DNA from 4 places in the Alteromonas sp. S015 genome. Region 4 is predicted to be linked to each of the others. Evidence: predicted binding sites of a transcription regulator. Region 4 holds the regulator's gene; each other region holds the start of a gene.
The links. The regulator sigma-54, encoded in region 4, starts transcription at its own class of promoters, with help from an activator protein. The targets are predictions, from matches to a motif close to GTTGGCACGNNNNTNGNNT.
Positions count from the first base shown of each region.

Region 1 (5,606 bases), on a different contig from region 4:
GCAATAAACCCCTTCAATGCAATGTGCGTATTATTGCTGCAACCCACCGCAATTTAGAGACCATGATCAGCGAAGACAAGTTTCGCGAGGATTTGTATTACCGGCTTAATGTTTTCCCGATCGACAGCCCTGCGCTTAGACAAAGAAAAGACGATATTCCCTTGCTACTCCAAGAGTTAAACAGTCGTATTCAAGGCGATGGTGTGGAAGGCGTGCGTTTTACCGAGCAAGCGATTGCCTCGTTAATGGAGCATGAATGGGCGGGTAATGTTCGTGAGCTTTCTAACTTGGTCGAGCGATTAACTATCCTTTACCCTGGGCAAATTGTAGACATCGCCGATTTACCCGAAAAATATCAATATGGTGATGTACAGGCCTACGAGCCTGATTATCCAGAAGAGATACTTGAGCGTGAAGCATTCAATGCACTGTTTGCTGAAGCGGCCGCACATGAGACAGAAGATGATAATAGCGAACAAAACCATGGGGGATTAAACAGCATGGTTTCGTCGTCCCTACCAGAGGAAGGGGTCAACCTTAAAGAGTACCTTTCTGAGCTGGAAGTAAACCTCATTCGACAAGCGTTAGACAATCAAGATTGGGTGGTAGCGCGTGCTGCCGACAAACTTGGAATGCGTAGAACAACGCTTGTTGAGAAAATGCGGAAGTATGACATTCAGCGTACTGAAGAAGCGTAACGTCAGGGAATTGACGTTGCGCTACTTGCCAAATTTCACTCTATCTACTTGATTAATAATCCAATTATTAATTGGCACATCTTCTGCTTTATCTAAGTCATAGTTTAACAGCGTCTGCAATTTGACGAGGGCAATATGGCTTTTGATAGCACACCACAATCTGCTGAGTACTCAGCATCAAGTTTTGCGTTAGATAGTATCAATAACGCGATATCTCGTGATGAATACCATCCCTCGTGTAGCGGCGATATTGCGTCTTTGCGGTTGCAGGCGAGCCGACTTGAACATTTGCTTCAGGTTATGCCTGCGGGCGTTATTGTTATAGACGGTAAAGGAATTGTTCGCCAAGCCAATGAACAGGCAAAAGCGCTGTTAGGTGAGCCGCTGGAAGAAGAAGTATGGCGAAGTATTATCAGGCGCTCTTTCAAACCTAGAGCGGATGACGGCCACGAAGTATCGTTAGTAGATGGTCGCCGAGTGAAGCTTTCTATCACGCCGTTAGAAAAAGAGCCTGGTCAATTAATTGTTATAACCGACTTGACGGAAACCAGGCATCTGCAAGCGCGCGTGAGTCATATGCAGCGGCTTTCTTCTCTTGGCAAGATGGTGGCGTCCCTTGCCCACCAAATTCGTACACCTCTGTCTGCTGCTATGCTTTACGCATCAAATTTAACCCGTAAAGACTTAGGGAAAGAAGCGCATACTCAATTTGCGAGCAAATTAACTGACAGACTTAAAGAGCTAGAGAGTCAGGTTAACGACATGCTGCTTTTCGCGAAATCAGGAGAAGAGCAGGTGGTCAGCCAAATCAGCTTGAGTGAGTTGTTTACTTCTGTTGAAGGCAGTGCACAGACTATGACGGCTCAAGCGCAGCAGACACTAACGTTTAGCGGCTTCGATCAAAACGTATTTATTACCGGTAATCTTACTGCACTTCAAGGCGCGATATTAAACCTTATCCATAATGCAAGCCAAGTCACTCCAAAAGGGGAGTGCGTACATGTAGAAACGTCAGTATCGGATCAACGACTGCATTTGACTATTACTGATAAGGGCCCTGGCGTACCGGATAAGCTGACAAACAAAATTTTTGAACCGTTTTTCACGACCAAAACTCATGGCACTGGCCTTGGTCTTGCGGTCGTTAAATCGGTGGTAAATGCGCACAACGGTGTGCTTAGTGTATCGAATATGCCAGAAGGTGGAGCGTGCTTTAGCGTGTCTTTGCCGTGTGAGTTAAACGCTCAATCTTCACAATCATTGACTCATGTTGCGTAAGTCATAGGAGAGAATAATGTCTAAAACTACCATTTTAATTGTTGAAGATGACGCGGGTCTACGCGAAGCACTCCTGGACACCCTTTTACTGGGCAACTACGAGGTTGTTGCGGCTGACTGTGCTGAAGAAGCGTTAACGGTATTATCTTCGCGCTCCGTCGATTTAGTGGTTAGCGATATCCAAATGGGCGAAATGAGCGGTTTAACGCTACTTAAAAGTGTTAAGGCCAAGTACCCCAATATGCCGGTGCTATTAATGACTGCTTATGCCACTATTGATGATGCCGTGCAGGCAATGCGTGATGGAGCAACCGATTACCTATCCAAGCCGTTTGCTCCAGAAGTGCTGCTTAATTTAGTGGGGCGCTACGCGCCAGCTCAAAAAATAGAGTCACGTACACCGATCGTTGCCGACCCTTCAAGCCTGAAGTTACTTGAGCTTTCTCGCAAAGTTGCTAAGTCTGATGCCACAGTGATGGTAATGGGACCAAGTGGTTCGGGTAAAGAGGTACTGTCTCGCTATATTCACGACCAGTCGCCGCGTTGTGATGCGCCTTTTGTCGCTATCAACTGCGCTGCTATTCCAGAGAATATGCTGGAGGCGACCTTGTTCGGCTATGAGAAAGGTGCTTTCACCGGCGCGATTCAAGCTTGCCCGGGTAAATTTGAACAAGCCCAAGACGGAACGCTGCTACTTGATGAAATAACTGAAATGGATTTGGCGCTTCAAGCAAAGCTGTTGCGTGTTTTGCAAGAGCGTGAAGTAGAGCGTCTTGGCGGGCGTAAGACCGTTAAGCTCAACGTTCGTGTTATCGCTACCAGTAACCGAGATTTGAGAAAAGCAGTAGATGCGGGTGAGTTTAGAGAAGATTTGTACTACCGCCTGAATGTATTCCCTATTGAGTGGCGGCCCTTATCTGAACGTCCCGGCGATATCGTACCTCTTGCCGAGCATCTTGTTCAGCGTCACGCAAGCTCTCAAGAGCTTGGCAGTATCAGATTTAGCGCTGCTGCACGCAATAAGCTGTCACAATACAGTTGGCCAGGCAATGTTCGTGAATTAGAAAATGTGGTTCAAAGAGCGCTTATTTTGTGTGAAAACAACGAAATCGATGCTAGCGATTTGATGATTGATGAAGATACCATTGCGCCAGTTGAAACGGTACAAGAGCATGTAGAAGAAAATAGGTTAGGGTCAGAGCTTCGTTACCAAGAGCACCAAATCATCCTCGATACACTCGTGTCGTGCAACGGTAAGCGCAAAGATGTGGCAGAGAAGCTGGGTATCAGCCCTAGAACCCTCCGTTATAAATTAGCGCGCATGCGTGAAGATGGTATCGAAGTCCCCGCATAAAACTGTTTTCTAAGCCCTCCATTTCCCGTCCTTATCCGTCGCCTTGTTAGTGAAAAAGGCGGCGGTTTTTTGTTGCTCCGGTCAACTTAAACGCCATAAAATTGGCTCACTCTCTTATTTTTACGCTATCTATCTGATAATTATGGTCTTTTAAAGTTGGCAAGGCCTTTGCTTTCTCACTCCTATAAATCAGTTATTCGCCGGTGTTCAGGCGGTCTCGAAAAAGCACTAGGAGTGGTTATGGACGTTAAAGCCAATAGTTTGTATCAAGAAATGCAGAACATGATTGGACAGACTCGTCTTCAAGTTAATGAGCTTCAACAGCAGCCGCTGAGTGAAGTTAATAGCTCGGCAAGTGATTTCTCGACCATGCTAAAGAACGCGGTAGATGGTGTAAACGGCATGCAGCTTGAATCGAAAGAAGCTCAGCAGCGCTTTGAAATGGGCGACCCTAGCTTAAGCTTAGCCCAAGTCATGTTAACAAAAGAAAAGGCGGGTATTGCTTTTGAAGCCACTGTGCAAGTGCGTAACAAGGTACTTGAAGCCTATAAAACAATAATGAATATGCCAGTGTAGGTGGGGTAGGTTATGGCTGAAGCAACAGGTACAAACCTTACGGTTCCTGATCAAAATCAAGCAATGGACGATGAGCCAGAGAATAAATCTGGTTTTATGGACTCCTTAGGTAGCACAGATATGATGCGTCAAATGGCCCTGGTGGTTGTTTTGGTAATCTGTGTGGCTATCGCTATCTTCATTGTTATATGGTCGCAAGAGCCTGACTATCGACCGCTTGCGAAGATGGAGACCCAAGAGCTTATTGAAACTCTCGATTATATGGATGCAAACCAGATCGACTATAAGCTTGAAGGCAATATTGTTTATGTAAGAAGTGATGAATTTCAAAACATCCGTTTAGGTATGACCCGCCAAGGCTTAACTAAAGCCTCAGACGCAGGTACCGATATTATCATGCAGGATATGGGGTTTGGTGTAAGTCAGCGTGTTGAAATGGAGCGTTTAAAACATGCTCGAGAGCAACAAATAGCAGCGACTATTGAAGATATAGCAAGTATTCAAAAAGCGCGAGTATTACTGGCAATGCCCAAAGAGAACGTGTTCGCGCGAAGAGAAAAGAAAGCATCGGCAACGGTTGTGCTAACCGCTAAACGTGGTGCAGTAATAGCAGGTGAAGAAGTGGATGCGGTAGTTGATATCGTAGCCTCTGCTGTTCAAAACATGGAGCCATCTAAAGTAACGGTAACAGATAGCAATGGTCGTCTGCTGAATTCGGGTTCACAAGATTCTATGAGTGCCCGTGCCAGAAAAGAATACGAAATCGAGCGCCAGCGCGAGCAAGAGTATTTAGAGAAAATTGATGCGATATTGATTCCAGTATTGGGCATAGGTAACTACACAGCACAAGCTGACGTTGCGATGGACTTTACTGCTATGGAGCAGACCCAGCGTAGCTACAACCCTGATTTACCTGCCGTTCGCAGTGAAATGATCATGGAAGAAAACAGTGTTGGTGGTGGTGTTGGTGGTATTCCTGGCGCATTGTCAAATCAGCCACCGTTAGATTCCGATATTCCAGAAAATGCGGTGGGCGGCGGTCAGCAAACTATGCCTGGACGTTCAGCAAAAGAATCGACCCGTAATTACGAACTTGATACCACTATCAGTCATACCAAGAAACAGACTGGGGTTATCCGCAGGCTAAGTGTCTCTGTCGCGGTAGACTACACCCAAGTTGCGGGTGAAGACGGGGCAATGACACCAACGCCTCGGAAACAGGAAGAAATACTGAACATTCGCAGACTATTACAGGGTGGCATTGGCTTTGACGTTACCCGAGGTGACTCGCTAGAAGTCGTCAGCGTACCTTTTACCCGTATGGATGCAGGTGAAATTGAAGATGTGCCGCTTTGGGAACAGCCTGGATTTCTACCAATTCTTAAGCTAGTTGTTGGTGGTTTGGTTATAATAGTGCTTATCATCTTTGTGATTCGACCTATGCTGCGTCGTCTTATCAACCCTGACGAGTCTAACGACGCCGATGAATTTGATGCGGACGAAGGTTTAGACTTAGGTGATGATACCATTAGCATGTTAACGTCCGACTTTGACGAAGGGCAGGTGGGATTTGCGCCAGATGGCTCACTCATGTTGCCTGACCTGCATAAAGATGAAGATGTACTTAAAGCCGTACGTGCCCTTGTGGCTAATGAACCTGAATTATCAGCCCAAGTAGTGAAGGGCTGGTTAATGCAAGA
Region 1 is NZ_JAZETO010000001.1:919,663-925,268, reverse strand. Features, by position in the region: gene V7R42_RS04025 (sigma-54 dependent transcriptional regulator) at 1-698, shown strand, start outside; gene V7R42_RS04020 (sensor histidine kinase) at 834-1,976, shown strand; gene V7R42_RS04015 (sigma-54-dependent transcriptional regulator) at 1,993-3,330, shown strand; gene fliE (flagellar hook-basal body complex protein FliE) at 3,571-3,906, shown strand; gene fliF (flagellar basal-body MS-ring/collar protein FliF) at 3,919-5,606, shown strand, end outside.
Region 1: fliE (flagellar hook-basal body complex protein FliE) is a predicted target of sigma-54. The motif match lies at 3,486-3,504, and genes of this name have one in related genera.

Region 2 (5,606 bases), on a different contig from region 4:
GGTTTGGTAAAACTTATTATGCCCAACGGAAAGGTAAGAACGCTCTGGAATAAAGTGATGCACGGACTAATGTTTAGTTTCGGACGGGTCAGCGTTCTCATGATACGCTTGTTCAATCGCGTCGATATTGAGTGTTCGGTACACGGTGAATTGTCAAAAGACCGTTGGTACCTGATTATTGCCAATCATTTAAGCTACCTCGACATTATTCTGCTTATTGAATTCGCGACAAATCGCATTCCTGCACCGAAATTTTTTCTAAAGAAAGAGCTTATTTGGCTGCCATTTGTCGGACTAGGCGCTTGGGCACTTGATATGCCGTTCATGCACAGATATACCCGTGCGTATTTAGAAAAGCACCCAGAGAAAAAAGGAAAGGATCTCGAAACTACCAAGGCGTATTGCGAAAAATTTAGAACGGTACCCACTACAGTAATTAACTTTGTAGAAGGGACGCGATTCACTTCACTGAAGCATCTGTCAAAGCAAAGTCCCTATGAAAACCTACTGCCACCAAAAGCTGGCGGCGTATCCTTTACTCTATCAGCTATGGGCGAATTGTTTACCAACGTGTTAGATATCTCGCTGCTTTACCCAGAAAATAAACGCCACCCTATGATGGCCATGCTAAGCGGTCAAATGACAAAAATCGTGATCGATGTGAACGTTACGCCAGTACCTGAATTACAACAGAAGTCAGAACGCACTGAGTCTGAGTTTCGTCTTTATTTCCAGAACTGGTTGAACGGCCTATGGGAAAATAAAGACAACCGTATAAAGAAAATGTTGGAGTCGTAATTAATGGAAGTCAGTGCTTCAATACGCGATAGCTTCATACATTTGGTAAAAGATATTTTTCCAAATTTAACCGTTGACGATCCCCTTTTTAGCGTACTTGCACTAGGGTCAGTTTTATTTATTGCCGCGCTTATTTATATTGTTGCCCGCCTGCTAGTACGCCCTCAAATTGCAAATTGGGTGTATAAATCGAATAATAAATGGGACAACGCATTACAAGAACACGGCTTCTTTAGACGTTTAATGCACCTCTTCCCTGCCCTCTTTATTTACATTGCCACACCAGTACTTATCGATAATGAAGCGATAATGCATGGTTTAGTTATTAAAAGTGCGCAACTTTACATGCTATATAGTGGATTGTTAGCGCTTTACGCCATGCTAAGTACAATAGAAGATGTGTACAATGCATCAGCGCTTTCTCGACGCGCTCCTATTACAGGCTTCATTCAGGTCACCAAACTCGCCTTTGCAATTATTACTATACTATTGAGTATTTCTTTAATTGTAGACAGAAGCCCGCTGCTCATAGTGTCTGGCTTGACCGCCATTGCTGCTGTTTTATTATTAATATTCAGAGACACCATCCTAGGCTTTGTTGCCGGCATTCAAATTGCTGCCAACCGCATGTTTAATACGGGCGATTGGATTGCTATGCCTAAATATGAGGTAGATGGCGAGATACTCGAAATAGGCCTTACTAACGTTAAGGTACAAAACTGGGATAAAACTATTTCGACGCTGCCGACTTATAGCCTTACCACAGAAGCAGTAAAGAACTGGCGCGGTATGCAAGAGTCTGGTGGACGCAGAATTAAGCGCGCAATTTATATTGATGTGCACTCTATAAAGCTCTGTGACAACGATATGCTAGAGCGCTTTTCGAAAGTTCGCTATATCAACGAATATATCGACAAGAAGAAAAATGAACTCCGTGCTTATCACCGAGATTACTCCATTGATGAGTCTGATCTGCTAAACAGCCGCCGCCTTACGAACATCGGCACTTTTAGAGCTTATTTAGAAGCGTACTTGCGCAAGCACCCGGATATAAACCAAGAACTGACCCTCATGGTTAGGCAGCTACCGCCTAATGAACTTGGGTTACCTTTGGAAATATACTGCTTCAGTGCACAAAAGGAATGGGTGAGGTACGAAAAAGTGCAGGCGGATATTTTCGACCACGTTATGGCTATGCTGGATTTGTTCGATTTACGCGCTTATCAACGTGATGGACATTTGTCGCTGCTTGCCCACCGAGAACATAGCGCTTATAGAAACAGTTCAGAAAGCGATAATACGGCTAAAGATGCTCAGTAGAAGCGCGAGTCTAAACAACAGAGTAACCACGAATAAACCGAACTCGACATTGTTCAAGGCGAAAAAAAACCGGCTGAGATAGCCGGTTTTTTTATGCTTATCGCTTAAGCCAATGCGTAGGCCATCAGTAAGCAAAGTACTAAACCAGTCACGCCAAAAAAACCGTACTCGATTTTTTCCTGCATACCTTCAGCACCTGCTTTAGCAGTCATAAAGCCCATAACGATGCTGCTTAGCCCTAGCGTAAAGGCAATTAGCGCAACACCAAACATAATTGCATTAATCCAATCAGCCATTGTGATAACCCCTTAAAAATATTGGCGGTATTATGCACCAATAAATAAGATTTCACCATGCTTGGATTGGCTTAAATGTACCGCTATTGGTATTAATTGATCTTAGTCAAAACTACTAATTAGTTAGTAATTTCACTAAATATTGTATTTAGCTGAGCATAAAGAAACCATCAAATACCACTAACTACTTGAAATATAAAAACTTTAAATATTGGCAAGGCCATTGCTCTATCTTAGGTATAACAGCGAGTATCGCTAGCGTCTATCTGACAGTGACACTACAACGCATTGCAGTTTGCTTCGCGCACTTTCGTTAACGCGTCACACGTAAATTAAGGAATGAACAATGTCTAAGAAACTATTACTTTCAGTTGCCCTTACCAGTGCTTTAATGAGTGGCCACGCATTTGCGCATGACAGCAGCTTTCAAAACAACAGTTGTGACATAGAGCTTGATGGTCATATTCAATATTACCAAGGTGATCTAACGGTTCAAATGGATAACGGCTCAGTGATGACGATTGACTCCCATCACAATATGACCATTAACGGCGAATCAATATCGCTTGACAGCGAACAACAGCGCTGGGTAAGTGAATATTACAACAACATTGATATCGCCATTCCTATGACGTTGAATATTGCCAGTGAAGGACTACAAATTGCCAATGTGGCTGTAAGTGAGGTGTTCACCGAACTACTGGGTGATGCTCAAATGGACGACAATTTTCGTGAGCTGTTTGACTCGCTTGAAACCAAGCTTAACACCTCATTCTATGATGACGCGGGCAATATTCGCGTTGATTCCACAAAGTTCGACGAACCAGGTTGGTTTGACGAAAGCTGGGAGCAAGAATTCGAAGCGCAAATTGAATCTTTGATCAGCGAGTCTTTGGGTAGAATTCTTATTGCCGTAGGGACACAAATGCTGTGGGAGGGCGGTGATATGGCAGAGTTTGAACAAAAAATGGAGCGCTGGGGTGAAGATTTAGAATATCGCTTAGAAAGCCAAGCAGCTGCGCTAGAAGACAAAGGCGATGCGTTATGTAAGGTACTGAAGAAAGCGGATTATGCCGAAGGCAAAATGCAGGCATCCATATCAGGGTTAGATGACTTAAACTTGCTAGACCTTGATCACCATGACCAAGACGGCCACGACAACGAAATGAAAATGTAGTTTGGCAATGTAGGGAATTAAATCGCAAAGCGAAACAACGTTCCAATTCAAATTACTTAACTTCGAAACCGACTGTAACCCAGTCGGTTTTTGCTTTCATACCGGTCTCTATCTAACTTCTTGTTATTTCACCTCATTCAGATTTCTGATTTTACAGTTCATGGTAGGTATTAACGACAACCGCCCTCCAATTAATGTACTCTTAAGCTCTCAACGAAGGGGAGTTCAATCGATGACTCAAAATGTAGTAATTAGTGGCTACGGCTGGTTAGCCGGCTATGTAGGCAACGCGCTTTCAGGTAAGGTCAATATTGTTGGCACCACTCGAAGCCCACAGAAGTGTCTCGCTTTACAGCAACAGGGCATTACCGCGGTTAAATACGCGCTGGGCGATGATGCATCAGTGCTGTGCAAGCATTTACCAAACGCTACTCTGTTGCTGAATATTCCTCCAGGCAGAAGGAACACCGATCTCACATCATTTACCGATTATATGCTGCAGTTGATAGATGAAGCCATCAGCGAAAACGTTGCGCATATTGTGTTTATCAGCACCACCTCGGTTTACGGCGATGCCACTGACGAGGTGCTTACCGAAGAAAGCACTACACAGCCACAAACAGCTTCTGCTAAAGCCCACGTAACAATTGAAGACTATTTATTGTCTAAACGAGACCTGGTTGATATCAGCGTTGTTCGCCTAGCCGGTTTAGTGGGCCCAGACCGTCATCCCGCGCGCTCGTTAAGTGGAAGACAGTTGGATGCAGGAAATAAACGAATAAACCTAGTACATGTACATGACATCGTAAGGGCTCTGACGACCATCATTTGCGACAGGCCCCTTAATGACGTTATACACCTATGCAGCTTATCTCATCCAAAACGCGGCATTTACTATGTGGATGCTGCAAAGGCGATGGACATTGATGCCCCACTCTTCTCTGACACTGACGCGCCACCTGCGGGCAAGGTAATTGACGCTACGAAAAGCTGGGAAAGGCTTAACATATCGCCAGCATACGGTGACCCCTACCGCATGTTTTAAGTTTGACAACGAATTATTCCTCAGGGCCTGTGAGTGCAGTGATCTGATTCGCATGGCGGATTTAGCCAGATTTATTAAGCGGCTAACGACTTCGGAACCGTTCGTGACGAAAGAAGCGCTTTGATAAAAAAACGGCAAGCTTCATGCTTGCCGTTTTTTTATAGAGTTTGTTGCAATGTCGTTGCTAGCTAACTCTATTAGAGGAGTGCTGAGGAACGCCTAATTAACCGAAAAGGCTCAACCCAAAGTATTTCACCGCAACGGTGTTAACAAAGATCACGAGTAAAATAAGCGGTATAAAGGTTTTCAACGATATATCCACATACTTTTCGAACCAGCTGCCTTTATAACCACTGCTGCCCTCTTCCAAAGACGCGTTAAAGTTCGCACTCTTCCAACGGTAAATAACAAACAGACAAATTAGCAAACCGTTTAGCGGCAAAATCGTGTCGTAGAACACATCGTAAATCACATCAAAAAGCGATTTATCTGCGCCGGCGTAGTGCATAAACGACGTTAATATATCAACTTTACCAAACGACAACGCACTTAAGATGGCCAGCACAATCATAATGCTACCTAACGACCCAAGCGCCCATTTACGGCTTACGCCTTTTTCATCCATAAGTGCCGCAACAGGTACTTCAAAAATAGACACTAACGAGGTAATTGCCGCAAAGAAAACAAGCAAGAAGAACAAACTTGCAACAACCGATGCGCCCATATATCCAATAGAATCTTGTAACGCTAAGAAGATACTAGGCAGATAAGTAAAAATCATACCTACAGATGATTCGCTTAGCTCATCAGGATTAATGTCTGGGTTAAAAGAGAAGATAGCAGGAAGAATCATTAAACCTGCGGTGAACGCCACGGCCGTGTCTGTTAATGCCACTAGCTTGGCAGCACTCGGTACATCTGCGCGCTTATCAATGTAGCTACCGTAGGTAATAAGAATACCCATACCCAA
Region 2 is NZ_JAZETO010000011.1:28,500-34,105, forward strand. Features, by position in the region: gene V7R42_RS18275 (acyltransferase) at 1-798, shown strand, start outside; gene V7R42_RS18280 (mechanosensitive ion channel family protein) at 802-2,118, shown strand; gene V7R42_RS18285 (hypothetical protein) at 2,223-2,414, opposite strand; gene V7R42_RS18290 (DUF2884 family protein) at 2,761-3,591, shown strand; gene V7R42_RS18295 (NAD-dependent epimerase/dehydratase family protein) at 3,824-4,636, shown strand; gene V7R42_RS18300 (sodium-dependent transporter) at 4,860-5,606, opposite strand, start outside.
Region 2: V7R42_RS18290 (DUF2884 family protein) is a predicted target of sigma-54. The motif match lies at 2,625-2,643, and genes of this name have one in related genera.

Region 3 (5,606 bases), on a different contig from region 4:
CAATACGCTCGTCAACCAATTGAAATTCTGCGTTTGAACCAGCTCGGGTTAGATCGCCAGCGTAATAAACCCTATCGCCTACTACAAACTCAGATACATCCGCACCAATATCAACCACCTCACCAACTGCATCCCAGCCAAGTATTTTAGGTTCGCCCCCCTCTGGGTTTACACGCTGTCGAATTTTATAATCAACAGGGTTAACCGCTATAGCACTTATTTTTACAAGCAAGTCTCGACCTGAAGCTCTGGGCTTTTCGACCTCTATATCCATTAGTGCATTAGGCTCATTAATATCAAGTGACCGTGTATAGCCAATCGCTTTCATCATTCGTCTCTCCTTTAAGTTATATCAGCATCATACGCTTGATAAAATTTCTATAAACAGCACAATAAAAGAAACATTATCAATTAAATTTTGAAAACCATGTTGCTCGACGACCTAAACGTAGTAATAAAGGTAGCTGAATTCAGAAACATTACTGCAGCAGCGACCCATTTAAATATGCGTACCGCGACGGCAAGTGCTGCCGTCAAGCGCGTAGAACAGACTCTTGGCGCCGAATTGTTTGTACGAACTACTCGGTCATTGCGGTTATCGTCGGCGGGTGAAAGGTTCTTGCCAACGTGTCAAGAAGCCATGTCAATGCTGGCAAATGCCAAGCAGAACTTAAAAGGCGATACTGGCATAATTGAGGGAGAACTTAGACTAGGTTTATCGTCTGATTTAGGCCGAAATGTAATTGCCCCTTGGCTTGATGACTTTATGGATTTACATGAAAAAATAACTGTTAAGCTCAATCTAAGCGACAGTAATATTGACTTTTATCGCGATCCCGTCGATTTAGCTTTACGCTACGGTACACCCGCTGATGCGAATGTATACGGCTTTAAAATTTGTGACGTGCCAAGTCTACTTGTTGCCTCTCCTTCTTACCTCAGCGCCCACGGTGAACCGAAAGACGTTAAAGACTTGCAAACACACAACGGGCTCTTTTATCAATTACATGACAAGGTTTATAACGAATGGGAGTTTTTTCACAACGACAAACCGTTAAAAATAAAAATGCAAGGTAACAGAACCGCAAACGACGGAGAAATAGTCAAGCGTTGGGCCATTGCAGGGAAAGGTGTTGCCGTTAAGTCTGGTTTAGATGCGTGCGAAGAGGTTGTAAAAGGCCGTCTCGTTACTTTATTGCCTGAATATCAGCCCAAACCGAAACAACTTTGGCTAATTTGCCCAAGCCGCCAATCAATAACGCCTGCAGTAAGGCTATTTAGAGACATGCTAAAAGAACGCTGCGCGGATTGTTTAGCGCAGCTCAAAAAAGCGGGCGTATGTTAAAACTCACCTAATTAAAGACTATTAGGTTCAGTTTTAACGTTTTGATTAAGCTTCGCGTATGCTTCGTCAAAGCCTGCTAACGATATGGGTAAGGTAACCTGCTGGCTTTCAGACTTCTGAAATGCAACTAACATGGTTTCACCGTTATGCATTTGCGCTAAGAGCTCACTATCAATTTTGATTATGCTTTGGCAGGTCTTTTCATCGCACCCAGAAAAAGGCACTTGTAAGGGCGCAAATTCATCAATTTTTACTCCGACCCCATTTTTTGTTAGCGTGTTTTTTGGAAGCTTTATCTTTAAAACTGGAAAATCTTGCGAATAAGAGTAATCAACATTGACACCCAATAATACCTTTGTTGCTTCTTTATCTTTGGCAACAAGCTGACTAAGCGTACATATCGATGAATCGTTACACAACAAACTCCAACTTCCAAAATCACTCGTTGTAACGGCCCATGAAGAAAACGACGCAAGTATCGAACTAAATATAACTAAATATTTCACTTTCACCTCTTAGCAGAAATAGGGAGCTCACGCTCCCCTTCTTAGTGCCAATTTTACTGCTTGCGCTTTCTCATAAAAGTAGTACCAAACAGCGCACCTAGCATAAGAAATAGCGTGCTGGGCGCAGGAACTGGTGTTGAGTCAGGTACAAATACAGTTACTGCATTCTGGTTCATGTTAATGACACCAGAGCCATCGAACGTTAAACCCGTTACAAATGCGTCAGGCGTGGGTTCAAGCATATTGGAAATATCAATACCCATTATTCTGAAGCGGTCCACAGGCGAGTTAAAATTGTATTCTTCGCCACCAACAATGTCTGTACCCGTATCGAACCAATCCATTAGAACACTATCCCAAAGGAACAAATCAAACAAGTTGTCATCAAAACCTTCTGGTAAGAGCACCGATGCGATATTGGGACCGCTATTGACGATATAGTCGTAACCTACTGCTACGTCTGGGTCTATGAAAACAAGTTCGTCAGGATCATCAATAGAGAATTCAAATTCGTAGTCAGTCGGCGTTTCTGGGTTAACTATTGGCAAAATAGGGTTTTCAGGATTATCGCCTGGCAACACACCTTCGCGAATAGCAAACTTCCAGATACCAGGCGTGCCTGTATTACTGTTACTTTCATCTATGTCAGCAATGGCGGCAGTTCGAGAGCCTGGAACAGTGAAAAAGTTCTCACCGTCACCTGCGTCATAACCCGCCTGAGCCGGTATACCATCTGATGCGTCACCTGAAGTCCAGCCGATGTCTTCATATCGAAACTCAACGTCAAAATTACCTGCACCAGTGTCATTCCTATCAATTAACACTAATTGAAATGTGTTAGTAGGGTTACTGTTTTGGTCATAGTAGCCAACATCGTTCCATGTCACTACCAGCGTGTTTGCATTGGGTGAACCGATAAACACGTCGCCACACTCTGCACAGCTTGTATCTACATCACCCCAAAATGGCGCGATCATAGGCTGGTTGTTGTTAGGAAACGCGTCTGGAGTGAATGTACCTACAGGGTTATTGAACGTAATGTTACCGTTATTATTGATAAAGAATCTATCGTACGAAGTACCGAAAAAGTTTAGGCCGCTTTCGAAGGAAAGCGATTCAAATGAATCAAATACGATAGCGCCCGATGACTCATCATCATTACCATTCATCGCCAAATTACCAAAACCACTTTCGGTAGAACCATCCCAACCGGAAAGAAGTACAGAGGCATTAGCGGCAGTGCTTGATATAGAAAAGGCTAGCGCTGCGCTCGCCAGTAAGGATAAGGATAAACGCGAAGACTTTAGCATGTATACGTCCTTGTAATTATTGTTAATTAGAATTTATTTAATAGGCTGCTTTAGCACACCGTGTTTAGCAAGGTGTGAGCCAAATATAAATTAACCTTTAAATACAAGAGCATAGAAAAAACCAAACGATTATTATTAAATAAATGTAAAAAAAACCGACATCCATGTCTTTCATTTTATAGATGTACTAGCGCTTGTATTCAGCAGGTACGCCTTTGCCTGGTGTACTCATTTTAATAAACTCGCGTAGGTCTTGGTTAGACTGTTTTAAGTCGTCGCGACGCAGGTACATCATGTGGCCGCTACGATATCCCTTAAAACTCAAACGGTCTTTTAAATTACCACTTTTATCGAGCTGCCACATCGTGTACTTGGCATCAAAGTAGTTCGTAGCACCGTCGTAATAGCCAGCTTGAATCATCACATTCAGATAAGGATTTTGCGCCATAGCCAATCGCAGGTTTTCACCCGTTTGATTATTGCTTCTATCCCATGGGTGCACGTTTCCAAACATGTTGTACTTAATATCAGTTTTATAATTTAGTTCTTCGCGCAAATAGTAGTTAATGGCAGGCGTGAACGAATGCAGCCATGATGTTAGCTCGGCCCAATAGTCAGGGCGGTCGCCGCTTTGCTTAGCATCTATACCCAAATAGCGGCTGTCTAAACGACCTAGCGTCTTCCCTTCATCGCGCAGCAAGTCTTTCCAGAAGAAGGCCGTAGTCACGTCTAAGTTATTTTGCGCAATAGACATTTCGCTTAGCCCAGAATAGCGCGCCATTTTTTTTAGCACATCGCGCTTTTCTGTTTCACCAATGAAGCCCCCTTTGGCCAGAGCAGGGACAAGCGTATTAATGGTGAAATCTTCAACTTCAGGCAATAATTCGGTGAGATCTTTGCTTTGCAACTCTGGTTCAAGCTTATTGTGATACCACGCCGCTGCAGCAAAATAAGGCAGTCGATTGGCAGCTTTAACTGGTCCATTTCGCTCTATACCAATGTCAGTTGGCGACACTAGTACCACGCCGTTTAAGTACATCCACTGACGATTTTGAAGCTCCAATGCTAGCCCTGAAACGCGCGTAGTGCCGTAACTTTCACCGATAAGATATTTAGGTGAACGCCAGCGATTATTACGCGTTACAAAAGTATTCACCCAGTCTGCCAAATAGCTAATGTCGGCGTTTACGCCGAAAAACATTTTCTGCTGCTCATCTTGCGACGGCATGCTGCCATCGGCTTTAGGCAACACTCGGCTATACCCAGTGTTTACTGGGTTAACAAACACAATGTCAGCCACATCCAAAATGGAGTAAGGGTTCGTTTGAACACCATAGGGCTGAACCGGATACCCCTCATCGTCAATATTTAAAATACGAGGGCCTGTATAAGCTACATGCATCCACACCGACGCAGAGCCTGGCCCACCGTTGAATGAAATAATAAGCGGGCGCTCAGTATTTTCTTTTACGTCAGTGCGCTGATAGTAAGTGTAAAACAAAGTGGCGACCGCTTCGTCTTTACTGTTCCAAACCGGTTGAGTACCTGTGGTCGCGCTGTACTTTACACGCTTGCCAAGGATTTTAGTTTCGTGCTCTGTCACTACACTGCTATCAATTTTTATTGAACGAGCATGTGCAGATGACCTTTCTTCTTGCGCTGAAGCAAAGGCAGGTAGACTTACAGATACAATCAAGGCTGCCACTAACCATGCTGAAGTCGGATGCGATTTGGCGCTGTACTTATTGTTACCCAGACTAAATAACAGGGACAATGTATTTCGAACTAAGGATTGAATATTCATCATAATTATCTTTTTGTGTCGTTAACCTTATCGTTTTTGGCATGTCTTTATTTTGCACGTTTTACTATATCTCTGTTCGCGGAACAGCTTTGCAATGAACGACAAAACTACCAATTTCTTCGATACACTTCTGAAACACGGTTAAGCCTTTCAAATATTCTCAGGGCCGTTATTTCTAATATGTGTAATGAGTTCAGGGAAAAACTCCAAGAATCTCGCTTCAATCTCGCCTTGATTCGCATTGATATCATCCACGGCAAGATGAAACGTGTTGGGGAAACGAATACGCTTAGCGACAACAGCAATCGCTTTAACAATGCCCTCTTCCTTAGCGTAACCCTCAAACCAGTCATGAGTTATCATATGCCCGACACTGTGCTGCATCGTTCTTGGCATAGTGGGCAATCGCTGTTCTAACAGTGAGAAACTTTGTTCTCTGAAGACGTCAAAACCCTGTGTTGTAAACGACGTCCAGTGTTTAATCAGCAAGTGATCGAAGTAGATATCCAGCGCTACAGGTGCAAAGCGCCGACGACTTTTATGAAAAAGCGCCTTCGCTGCCAAAACACTGGTATGACTATCGGTGAACCTATCGACTTCGTAGTGATTTTTAAGACCTAGCTGAACTGCATTGCCAAATC
Region 3 is NZ_JAZETO010000005.1:284,181-289,786, forward strand. Features, by position in the region: gene V7R42_RS11690 (zinc-binding alcohol dehydrogenase family protein) at 1-328, opposite strand, end outside; gene V7R42_RS11695 (LysR family transcriptional regulator) at 428-1,345, shown strand; gene V7R42_RS11700 (invasion associated locus B family protein) at 1,357-1,851, opposite strand; gene V7R42_RS11705 (nidogen-like domain-containing protein) at 1,905-3,161, opposite strand; gene V7R42_RS11710 (S10 family peptidase) at 3,349-4,965, opposite strand; gene V7R42_RS11715 (acyl carrier protein phosphodiesterase) at 5,116-5,606, opposite strand, start outside.
Region 3: V7R42_RS11705 (nidogen-like domain-containing protein) is a predicted target of sigma-54. The motif match lies at 3,227-3,245, and genes of this name have one in related genera.

Region 4 (5,606 bases):
AACTCGGGCGAAACTAATGAGTTAGTCAACTTGTTGCCCGTTGTTAAGCGCTTGGGGATACAAGTTGTTGCCATGACTAACAGTGCATCGAGCTCGTTGGGTCAGCACGCAGACGTAGTGCTTGATATCAGCGTAGACAAAGAAGCGTGTTCACTAGGTCTTGCACCTACATCAAGCACAACGGCCACACTGGTTATGGGTGATGCTCTGGCGGTAGCGCTGCTCGATCAAAAAGGCTTCACATCAGATGATTTTGCGCTATCACACCCTGGCGGTAGTTTAGGTAGAAAATTGCTACTCAAAGTCAGCGATATAATGCTAAGTGGCAGTGATATTCCCCTCATCAGCGAGAATGCTTCCGTCGCTGATGCGCTGTTAGAAATTTCTAATAAGGGTCTGGGTATGACTGGCGTGATAGCCTCTGATGGTACATTAGCCGGCGTCTTTACCGACGGCGATTTAAGACGAATACTCGATGCCCGCATTGATGTGCACGGTGCAGCAGTGAAAGATGTAATGACTCAAGGCGGTAAAACGACTATCGCAGATCAATTGGCTGTTGAAGCCCTTAACTTAATGGAAACTCACAAGATAAGCGCGTTAATGGTTACTGACGAGAAGCGTAAACCTGTTGGGGCCTTCAACATGCACATGCTATTGAAAGCAGGAGTACTTTAAATGGCAACGACCTTGTATACCGATTTAGACGGAGCGCTCTTTAAAAAGTTAGCGCATATTAAGCTGTTGGTGTGTGACGTAGATGGTGTGTTTTCTGACGGCCGCATTTATCTGGGTAACGAAGGCGAAGAGCTGAAAGCATTCCATACGCGCGATGGATATGGTGTTAAAGCGTTAGTGAGCAATGGAGTCAATGTAGCTGTGATTACAGGTCGCCGCTCTGCCATTGTTGAAAATAGAATGAAGGCACTTAACGTTGCACATATAATTCAGGGCGAAGAGAATAAAGCAGGCGCGCTCAGCGAACTGATGAAAAGCCTTGAGTTAAACACTGATGAAGTAGCTGCGGTTGGTGATGACATGCCAGATACGGGTATGTTTAATCACGTAGCGGTCAAAATTGCGGTTGCCGATGCCCATCCTTACGTGGCAAAAAATGCAAACTGGATTACTTCGCTACCTGGTGGTTTTGGAGCAGTCCGAGAAATTTCGGATACTATTTTGCAAGCCAAAGGTGTATCAAATGAGATTTTTGGAGCGAGTGTATGAGCCTGTTTGGCTTTAATCGCTTAGGATTAAGCATATCTGCGCTATTCATTCTGGCGTTGTTTATGTACATCCCTACGTGGATGGAAGAGCAGCCTGAAATGCAGGGAAGAGGTGAAAACGATGCACTCAAGCCCGCCTACAAAGCGAGAAATCTAACCACTACACTGTACAATCAAGACGGGGAGTTAAATCACAAGGTGTTTGCAGAGTCGATGGAACATTATGACCAGCTTGGCTTTGTATTGTTTCAACAACCTAAATACACGCTTTATACAGAAAACGCGTCGTCGCCCTGGGTGGTGACGGCGAAAGAAGGAACGCTCTACAACAATGAGCTAATCCAACTTGAAAATAGCGTTGTTATTGAAAATCAAACTGCCGATGATTTTGTCAAAAGTTTATCAACCGAATACATCCAGATAAATTTAGACACGAAACAAATGACATCTGATCAACCCGTTGAGATACTAGGTACACAATACCTTATTCTAAGTAACGGGTTTAACGCGAACTTACGCACACAAGAATACGAGCTTTTAGACCATGTACAAACGACTTATTCCCCTAGCAACTAGTCTTATACTTGCCATCGCTAGTGGTGCTGCGCTTGCCAGTGAAGAAGATTTTTCACAGCCCATTAAAATAGGGTCAAACACCCAATTTATTGACGGTAAAAATAAAACCGCGCTTTACAAGGAAGACGTACTCATTACGCAAGGTTCTCTTGTTATTAAAGCTGATGAGGTTGAAGTTATTGCAACAGATGGAAGCGGACGAGAAATATTTATCGCCCGAGGCAAACCTGCAAGCTATTCTCAATCGCTTGAAGACGGTACGCCAGTGTCAGCTAAAGCCAATGAAATACGCTACGAGGTGATCAATCGCACTATTTCTTTAGCGGGTAACGCTGAATTACAACAAGACACCAGCAAAGTACAAGGTGATAAAATCACATTTGACATGATTACTGAGCAATTGCTGGCAACGGGTGGTAAGGGTAAGAATGGTGAAGGTCGCGTAACAACTGTATTTACGCCTGAAACTATTCGTAAAACAACGTCAAAGAAAGACAACAAGGACAATGAATAGCAATGGCAACTTTGAGCGCTAAAAACCTTGCTAAAGCATATAAATCGCGACAAGTTGTTCGCGATGTGAGTCTTTCAGTCTCAACAGGTCAGATTGTCGGCCTTCTTGGGCCTAATGGTGCCGGTAAGACCACTACCTTCTATATGATTGTTGGTTTGGTGAATCTGGATAAAGGCAAGATTGAAATCGACGACAATGAGCTAACTCACCAGCCTATGCACGAGCGTGCACGCCGCGGAATTGGCTACCTACCGCAGGAAGCGTCTATTTTTAGAAAGCTAACGGTACATGAAAATATCATGGCCATACTGCAAACCCGTAAAGATTTAAATTCACTTCAGCAGGAAGAAGAAGCAGATGCGCTACTTGATGAATTTAATATTAACCATATACGTAATAGTACGGGGATGAGTTTATCAGGGGGCGAGCGCCGTCGCGTTGAGATTGCCCGTGCCCTGGCCGCAAAACCGCAATTTATTTTGTTAGACGAACCATTTGCTGGTGTTGATCCAATATCAGTTAATGATATAAAGAAGATAATACAACATCTTCGCGATAGGGGTATTGGAATCCTTATCACAGACCATAACGTACGAGAGACATTGGATGTTTGTGAAAAAGCGTACATTGTGAGTCATGGCGAGCTTATTGCGCAGGGAACCGCGGAACAGGTTTTAAGTAATCAAAAAGTAAGGGATGTATACCTAGGCGAACAATTCAGGCTATAGTTAGTGTAACTGAATTGTCATTTTTCAGTTTCGCTCCGGTATATTCAATTTAGAGCATTAAAATAAGACGTAGATGAAACCATCTTTACAGCTAAAATTTAGCCAACAACTTACCATGACGCCACAGCTTCAGCAGGCCATTAAACTGCTGCAGCTTTCTACACTTGATCTTCAACAGGAAATTCAAGAAGCGCTCGACTCTAATCCACTATTAGAAATTGAAGAAGGTAACGACGAGCCACAGTTAGAAAAGAACAATATCGATAATGACGACGGGGGTTCTGAGGCCACTGCTTCTGCATCTAGTGACACGCTAGAAGCGGGTGATGCATTAGAAAAAAACGATCTTCCCGATGAGCTGCCTATCGACAGCACATGGGATGAATACTACTCCGCTTCATCTTCTCCCGCTCCGGGTCCATCTAATGACGACGAGCAGATCTTCCAAGGTGAGACTACTGAAGATATTCAAGAGCACCTATTGTGGCAAATGCGCCTTACTCATTTCTCGGATACCGATCGCGCTATCGCTACAGCAATCATCGACTCTATCGACGAGTCAGGTTATTTAACCGTTACCCTTGATGAAATTTTAGAAGCGGTTAACGATGATGATATGGAAGAGCCGATTGAAATGGACGAAATAGAATGTGTGCTTAAGCGCATTCAGATGTTCGACCCTATTGGTTCTGGCTCACGCTCTCCACAAGAATGTTTAATGGTGCAATTGCGCCAGTTTTCAGAAGACACACCGTGGCTTGCTGAAGCGAAACAACTGATTGAAGAATACTCTGACTTACTGAGCAGTAAAGACTATCGTACGCTTATGCGTAAAAGCCGATTAAAAGAAGATCAGCTGCGCGAGGCAATGCGTTTACTGCAAACCTTGAATCCTCGTCCAGGTAGTGCTTTAGTTACTAAAGAGCCTGAGTATGTTATTCCTGATGTATCAGTGACCAAAAAGAATGGCCGTTGGGTGGTTGAGCTGAACCCTGACAGTCTGCCTAAACTAAGTGTTAACCAACAGTACGCAGCCATGAGTCGCCGTGCCAAGAATAGTAGCGACTCACAATTCATCCGCTCACACATGCAAGAGGCCAAGTGGTTCATAAAGAGCCTTGAATCTCGCAATGATACATTGATGAAGGTTGCAAACTGTATTGTGCAGCAACAAATGGGCTTTTTTGAGCACGGTCCGGAAATGATGAAACCAATGGTGCTAAATGATGTCGCAGAAATGGTAGATATGCACGAATCGACTATTTCGCGAGTAACAACGCAGAAGTACATGCACACGCCACGTGGAATCTTCGAATTGAAATATTTCTTCTCAAGTCACGTTGCAACTGAGTCTGGTGGTGAATGCTCGTCTACAGCGATTCGAGCATTGATCAAAAAATTAGTGGCCGCTGAAAAGCCCAGCAAGCCGCTAAGCGATAGCAAGATTGCTTCATTGTTGGCCGAACAAGGCATTAAGGTTGCCCGGCGAACAATAGCAAAGTACCGGGAATCTTTATCGATTCCGCCGTCGAACCAACGCAAAAGCCTTATCTAAACGGGCTTAATAATATAAGGAAGACGAAATATGCAAATCAACCTTACTGGTCATCATGTCGAAATCACCGACTCTTTGCGTAATTATGTCGATACGAAGTTCAGCAAACTTGAACGTCACTTTGATCACATTTCTAATGTGCATGTCATCCTGAACGTTGAAAAATTAAATCAAAAAGCCGAAGCGACCGTTCATTTAAGTGGCGCTGAAGTATTCGCATCCTCAGAAAATACAGACATGTATGCGGCGATTGACAGCATGGTTGATAAACTCGACCGGCAGGTAATCAAGCATAAGGAAAAACTGAAAAAACACTAGTAGTCAATTAAGCATGGATATACAAGCCATCGTAAGTCTGGACCGCACCGAGTGTGCGGTTCAGTGTAACAGTAAAAAGCGAATTCTTGAGATCATCGCTGATATCGCTGCCAAGCAAAACGAAAACATTGACCAAGCAACGGTACTCAACAGTTTGATGGCTCGAGAGCGTATGGGTAGCACAGGCATCGGCAATGGTATCGCCCTGCCCCATGGCCGCTTAGCAGGCCTTGAGAAAGTGATAGCAATTGTTGTAACCAGCACGCCTGCTATTGACTTTGACGCCCTTGACGAAAAACCCGTAGACATATTTTTTGCACTACTCGTTCCCGAGGAGCAAACCGAAGGACACCTTCAAACGCTAGCCACAGTGGCAGGCAAACTGAGCGACAAAGAAACGATCAAAGCGATACGTCGCGCAACAACTAGCGACGATATACTTTCTGCATTAAGTTAACCATTAAGCGTCTTTTCATCGTTAAGTAGGCGCCTAATTCAACAACGCGTATATGATTGAACCAGAATATAGGGAGAAGTTAGGTGAAGCTGATTATAATCAGTGGTCGTTCGGGATCTGGTAAATCTGTCGCACTTCGCGCTTTGGAAGATTTAGGTTATTACTGCGTTGACAATATTCCGGTAAACTTACTTCCTACACTGACTCATACCGTTGTGGATGAATATGATCA
Region 4 is NZ_JAZETO010000002.1:281,707-287,312, reverse strand. Features, by position in the region: gene V7R42_RS05325 (KpsF/GutQ family sugar-phosphate isomerase) at 1-678, shown strand, start outside; gene kdsC (3-deoxy-manno-octulosonate-8-phosphatase KdsC) at 679-1,227, shown strand; gene lptC (LPS export ABC transporter periplasmic protein LptC) at 1,224-1,802, shown strand; gene lptA (lipopolysaccharide transport periplasmic protein LptA) at 1,771-2,316, shown strand; gene lptB (LPS export ABC transporter ATP-binding protein) at 2,319-3,044, shown strand; gene V7R42_RS05300 (RNA polymerase factor sigma-54) at 3,118-4,599, shown strand; gene hpf (ribosome hibernation promoting factor) at 4,630-4,917, shown strand; gene ptsN (PTS IIA-like nitrogen regulatory protein PtsN) at 4,931-5,374, shown strand; gene rapZ (RNase adapter RapZ) at 5,458-5,606, shown strand, end outside.